DNA from 3 places in the Photorhabdus sp. RM323S genome. Region 1 is predicted to be linked to each of the others. Evidence: predicted binding sites of a transcription regulator. Region 1 holds the regulator's gene; each other region holds the start of a gene.
What was found. Region 1 encodes Fur, which represses iron uptake genes when iron is present. Its sites were predicted from a motif close to ATAATAATGAGAACNACTATCAA; they were not measured.
Positions count from the first base shown of each region.

Region 2: a site for Fur is predicted at 928-950, ahead of fepB (Fe2+-enterobactin ABC transporter substrate-binding protein). Genes of this name have one in related genera too.
Region 3: a site for Fur is predicted at 956-978, ahead of bfd (bacterioferritin-associated ferredoxin). Genes of this name have one in related genera too.

Region 1 covers NZ_JBHFKZ010000045.1:2,467-4,745, forward strand. Annotated here, with positions in the region: gene ACGF7G_RS16555 (hypothetical protein) at 219-428, shown strand; partial or broken gene ACGF7G_RS16560 (transposase) at 761-869, opposite strand; gene fur (ferric iron uptake transcriptional regulator) at 933-1,379, opposite strand; gene fldA (flavodoxin FldA) at 1,748-2,278, opposite strand.
Region 2 covers NZ_JBHFKZ010000037.1:47,269-49,547, forward strand. Annotated here, with positions in the region: gene fepB (Fe2+-enterobactin ABC transporter substrate-binding protein) at 1-877, opposite strand, end outside; gene ACGF7G_RS15130 (condensation domain-containing protein) at 1,247-2,279, shown strand, end outside.
Region 3 covers NZ_JBHFKZ010000064.1:613-2,891, forward strand. Annotated here, with positions in the region: gene ACGF7G_RS19470 (IS982 family transposase) at 1-703, opposite strand, end outside; gene bfd (bacterioferritin-associated ferredoxin) at 1,017-1,211, shown strand; gene bfr (bacterioferritin) at 1,289-1,765, shown strand; gene rpsJ (30S ribosomal protein S10) at 2,064-2,279, shown strand, end outside.

The sequences.
Region 1 (2,279 bases):
ATTAACTTATCATCAATTAATGTTTTGCATCATGGTGAGAATAATATCCCTGATATAGTTCTTTGCATTCTGTCTTTTTGGGGGGCGAGATATGCGCTCTTAATTTCTATTAAGATTTATTCTGGATTGCAAGGCAATGCAAAATAATTTTCTTGTCATGATAATTGTGTTTTATATCCATTAAGATCTGCGTTCTTCCTTATAAACGCAGATCTTTTATGACCTTATTCACTCGAAAGCTGGGATCGCCTGCTCACACCAAACGTCAGTTTGTCAAAGCGCAGCATTTACCTGTATTGGAGGTTCTGGATGAACGAAACTGGGTACCTTTCGAACGCCATTATGCTTCAACAGGCAGGGCACTGTTCAATGATGGGACTCCTGCTTTATGGGGTCATGAAAGGCCACAGCTCGTTCAGAGCACTTGAACACTTGGCGCGTTTAGATTTAGGGTGTATTTTTGTCAGTCATGGCGTGGCACCTGATCACGCCAGAATACCAAATATGACTTTACTCTATATCGGTTCTGTTCAAGCAAGATTAGAGGACATATTTTCAGTGCCTAGCTGTCCTTCAAGCTACCGAAAGTATATTTAATTGGAAGGATCTTGTTGTAGCTTTAAACTTGTCATTTAGTTATCCCGTAGTCTCAAAACTACGACAATACGACCGATATCCCTCGAAGAAAAAGCAGGTTATGGTCTTGTCGAATTAGCCAGCAGGCTTGCTACGCAAATAGCTTACTGCCGCACGCATCATCCTCGGTCAGCCCAAGGTACAGGAGCCAGCGGTAAGCAACATTGACCTGGATTTCCTGTACCAGACGGTGTTTACTGGGCACCCCCAAATAAATAGCCCAGCAACATCATCAATCTGAAGGAACCCTGATGGGTTCCTTTCTATAGATAAAAAATTATTGGCTCAGGAATGAATTACTTCTCGTCATGTGCACTACTGTTTTCGCGACAATTACCTGCGGAGCAATGACCATATAAATAAAGACTGTGGTTTGAGAGTTTGATCCCATAACGTTCAGCGATATTCTTCTGGCGTTTTTCGATCTGTTTATCTCTGAATTCAATGACTTTACCGCAGTCCAGACAGATTAAATGGTCGTGGTGGTGCTGTTGAGTGAGTTCAAAAACCGATTTGCCACCTTCAAAATTATGACGGGTAACAATGCCGGCGTCATCAAACTGATTCAACACGCGGTAGACAGTAGCGAGGCCAATCTCTTCACCGTTATCAATCAGTTTTTTGTAGAGATCTTCCGCACTGACGTGGTGGTATTCAGGATCCTGTAACACTTCCAGTATTTTCAGTCGAGGAAGTGTAACTTTAAGCCCAGCATCTTTTAATGCCTTATTGTTGTCGGTCATGCGGATTCAGTCCTGTTACTCAGTAAAGTGAACTTAGCGATACTTCAAAAAGTACCAGTTAGTTATCAGATTATGATTATAGGCATGGCTAGTGAAAATGAAAACCACGTTAACCTTAACTATCATTACACATTTTGCCAGAATAATCATTTGTAAAACGCAGGAATAACCTTACTATTTATAATGTTTAGGTTATTTTTTTGCCATTCTTCATAATAAAAGAGCGGATATGAGCAGTGTGTTGACAAAAGCGATAGCTTTTGAACGCGACCCCATTGGGTGAGCAGAGCGAATGGCTCTTCACCTACCGCGTATTCACTATTGGTAAGAAATGGCCTGCACCAATATACGTCTATTGAGGTAAATTCCTATCCGGCAATAATTTCCGCCAAACTCATCTCTTCGTAGATCTGTTTAGTCCAGGAATTAACCCGTTCTTCGGTTAATTCTGGTTGGCGATCTTCATCAATAGCCAGCCCGATGAAATGGTTATCATCAGCCAGACCTTTTGATTCTTCAAAGTGATAACCCGCTGTTGGCCAGTGACCAACAATAATTGCTCCACGGGGTTCAATAATGTCACGGATAGTTCCCATCGCATCACAGAAATATTCCGCGTAATCTTCCTGATCGCCGCAACCGAAAAGAGCAACCAGCTTCCCGTCAAAATCGATCTCCTCCAGAGTAGGAAAGAAATCATCCCAGTCACACTGAGCTTCTCCGTAGTACCAGGTGGGGATGCCGAGCAGCAGAATATCGAACTGTTCGATATCTTCTTTACTGCTCTTGGCAATATCGTGGACTTCAGCAACATCGGAACCCAGAATTTTCTGGATTTTTTTGGCAATATTTTCTGTGTTGCCGGTATCGCTGCCAAAGAATATACCTATAATTGCCATA
Region 2 (2,279 bases), on a different contig from region 1:
CTCTGTGCTCTCCTGCACTTAAAAGAAATGTCGTGAGCGCGGTTAACTGCGTAATATTTTCATATTGTGCCCAAACAAAGTCCCCAGTTTTATTTGCATTATTATGCCAGGCTGGATCTGCCGACTCGATAGTAAACCCAAGCTGTGAAAGCAACAAAGCATGTGGGCTGATACTCGTTGATATAGGGTTAACGGTTCCCGGCCCCGCATAGCTGATAATATTCACCTTACCTTCGGGGATAGCAATTTTTGCCCGGCACTCAGCAAGATAATTATCAAAACCAGTAATTCTGACCGCAACTTTATCTTCAAGCCCTGTCGCCTTTCCTAATTCAGTCGCTAAACCCTGCCATGTCTGTTTACCATAATCTAAGATAATCGTAGGCGCGATTTGTTTAAGTTGTTCTACCTGAGCATATGCGGAATCAGCGCCGTTCACAGAAACCACAATCAGATCGGGCGCGACAACATAAGCCATTTCCAGATCAATATTGCCGGCCGGCCAGAGCTTTTCAATTTTCCGCTCTTGAGCAACCTTTTCCCATTGCGCGAAAAATTTCCCATTCATAGCCGCTGCACTCGCGACTACAGGCGCGTCAATCGATAACAGTATTCCGGTTATCGAAACAGTGGTCGATAAAATACGCTGTGGTTTTGTCGGAATAGTGGTAATAGTGCCATCCGCATTTTTAAACTCTCTTGGCCAAGAAAGGCTTTCCGTCTGAGCTGCATTTTTCGCGTTTGCAGCATAAACAGTCCCCCCAAATAGAGTGACCAGAGTAATTACCAAGCCATATACAAGGGTTAATATCGATTTCATTCCGGCATTCTCAGACAGTGATTGTGGATCTGCGATGCAGAAACCTCGCATACCCATTCAGATAATCCAAAGTGGACGTAATGTATCATTTTGTCTAATATCCGACAATGAGATTAATAATGATTATCATATACAATAACGCTGATCACGAAATACGTCACATTCTTGTTGTATCGCACAACAAATGTTTCATTTTCTCAGATATAAAACCAATTCAGATTTCAGCCAGAAACAATCAACGAAAAATGGTGATCAAACAGGAGAATGAATGTCATGAGAATAAATAGGCGATTATGTGTTGGCTTGTTCAGACGGGAATATCGTGGCTTAACATTGTATGAACACCTATCACAAACATAGAAGAAAATTTTATCTGTTTTTTTTATTTTTTATTCTATTTTCTATGATGAATTCATAAGGTTTACCATGTTAAACATCGATCAAACTTCTCGCTGGATGCCATTGACGCAGGCACAACAATATTACTGGCATGAGTTCAGCCTGCATTCCGAAAAAGTTGTTTCGACTGTCGCTCACTATCTTGATATTCAGGGCAATGTCGATCAAGAGGCGCTTTGCAAAGCAATAACGACAGTGACCAGTGAAACAGATATACTCTCTGTCCGTTTTAAACGCCTTAAAGAACAGCTGTTTCCTTTACAACAACCGAATCAAGCCGCCACACCACAGTTAAAATTCATCGATTTACAGACGCAGCCCGATCCCTTCCACACAGCGTTGCAACTTATGCGGGCCGATGTGGAATCTCCGCTGAATTTATTAACTCAGCTGCTATCCGCTCAGTGGCTATTTAAATTAAGCGAATCTCATTATCTCTGGTACAACCGGGCTCATCATATTCTGCTTGATGGATTTGGTATGGCGCTCATTGAACATCGTTGTGCGCATTTCTATTCGTACTATCTTGGTAAAGCCAGTGCCGATGCTTCTTTTCACTCACTCAGCAGCTACCTTACTGAAGAACAAGAGTACTGTAACAGCGAGCAATATGAAAAGGATCGCTTATACTGGCAAAATTATCTTTCATCCGTGCACCTTCCAACCGTGGATATCGCCCGTGCCGACTATAGCACCAAACACCATTACACCAGTTGTGTGCTCTCCGGGAATATTGTCACAGGTTTAACACGTCTATCGGCTGATACAGGTATCGCCTGGCCTGATCTGTTAGTGGCGCTTTCAAGCATCTACCTGCTTCACTATTTCGCTGCACAGACACAAAATGGTGAATATTCAATGTCGTTATGGCTCCCCTATATGAATCGCCGAACCCGTTTCAGAACCAATACACCGGCATTAATGACTAATATTCTTCCCTTATTGATAAACACCAACCCGGATGAAATATTAGAAACCTTTTTGAAAAAAACAATCAACGCGCTTCATACTCAACGGACTCATGCCAGATATCGTATAGAACAGATCTTTTTAGATCATA
Region 3 (2,279 bases), on a different contig from region 1:
AACGCCTTGATAACATTATCTTATCCCACTCAGATTGCATGTAAGCTTTCATATTTCGGCGCTTTTTCGTGATGAAAGTGACGCCGGTTTGGGCTAAATCATCCGCCAATGCCTGGCTGAGATAACCTTTGTCACCATAAAGAGAACCCGTTAACTCTTTTGATAATTCACGAACAGGTTCCCGATCATCGACATTACCCGGCGTCACTTTAAGTGCCAGAATGTCACCGTGATGGTTAACAATCAGGTGTAATTTGAAACCATAGAACCACCCCATTGAGGTTTTCCCGCGTTGGGCTGCGCCCTTGAAAACCTTATTTCGCGGAATACGGATGTTATGGCACACACGCAAACTCGTGGAATCAATAAATGCAATTCCCGTGGGTTTCCCTTTTAATTGTGTCAGATAACTGCACAGGGGGACTAAAACGGAAGGGGCGACACTGATAAAACGGGTATAACTGAGTAGAGTGGGAAAATCGTTATGATGATATCGCCAAATATGTTCCAGATAAAAGTTTTTAAAATCAATGTAATGAGACATGTGGAAGAGGATCAGGATGGTCATGATTTCACTGGGATACATGTGACCTTGTCGGCGACGTAGACGATACCCCTTATTGAGGCAAAACTGGTCCCATTGGGGAATGAAAAAACGACAAAAGTCATCGACATCGCAGAAAATTTCAACTAGCTTGTTCATTGCATGTTCCTCCGCAGAGCGTTTTTTAGCCGGCGCTAAAACTTTGCTCTTGGAACAGGCACTTCGTCAATTTCTTATCCAGAACTCAGGTTAGCTAAATTTTATTTAGGATGGCATAAGTTTAATAAAGCTACTAGTAGTGATAAAAGTCTTATCTATCAGAATGTTATGTGGATGAGTGAACCACTTCCATCTGATGGAGGTGAAAGGAAGTTTGGAAGAGTTGGACATAGAATTAAAATACGAATGATTATTGAAATGATACTCATTATTATTTAATATAAGCTATAATATGTACCAGAGAGTGCTATTTATGTATGTTTGCCTATGTAATGCGGTGAGTGACAAAACAATACGTAACGCGGTGCGTCAGCATCGTGTTCACTCTATCGGAGAACTAAAACGTATTGTGCCTGTAGGCCGTGATTGTGGTAAATGCATACGCCAAGCCAGAGAGCTAATTAATGAGGAAATTGCACAACTGCCTAAGATAGATAACGTTGCTTGATAAAAAATAAGGTAAGTTTATTACTACTCTGCTGAATAGGTACTACACTTTAAGTACTGGAAGCGGAGGAGTAGGCTATGAAAGGTGATAAAAAAATAATTGCTCATTTGAACAAACTTCTTGGAAATGAGCTTGTTGCAATTAATCAGTATTTTCTGCACGCCCGGATGTTTAAAAACTGGGGTCTTACCCGCCTTAATGACAAGGAATATCATGAATCTATCGATGAAATGAAACATGCTGATAGGTACATTGAACGTATCCTTTTTCTTGAGGGAATTCCTAATTTGCAGGATTTAGGAAAACTTAACATCGGAGAAGATATCGAAGAAATGCTCAAATCCGATTTGCAACTAGAATTGCAAGGAGCCAAGGATTTGAGAGAAGCGATCGCTTATGCTGATTCGATTCATGATTATGTTAGTCGTGATTTGATGATCGATGTCTTAGATGAAGAAGAAGAGCATATTGATTGGCTGGAAACTCAGTTTGAATTAATTGAACGCATGGGGATTCAAAATTATACCCAGGCACAGATTCTTGAAGGAGAATAGTCCTGGAAAAATGCCCTATCTACTAAAGCTAGGGCATCTTATTTTACACTCATTTATTTCATTCCGAACAGATTTTCATCTGTATCTTGCTTTGCTAATTGATTTGCGTATAATACGCGGGCTTACTTTGAGTAAGCCTGATTTGTTAGTCAGTAAATGTGCAGTGTTTTGCTTTTCTGCCATTTAAAAATACTCCCGATATGGGGGTTATATATTGAACGATTACACTCTCCCATCAATCGAAATGGGCACGAGGAGTAGTTATTTACGTTTATAAAATAGTTGGAGCTCTGGTCTCATGCAGAACCAAAGAATCCGTATCCGCCTGAAAGCATTTGATCATCGTTTGATCGATCAATCAACTGCGGAAATTGTCGAGACCGCTAAGCGCACTGGTGCGCAGGTTCGTGGTCCGATCCCGTTGCCGACTCGTAAAGAGCGTTTTACTGTTCTGATTTCTCCGCATGTTAATAAAGATGCACGTGATCAGTACGAAATTCGCACTCATAAGCGT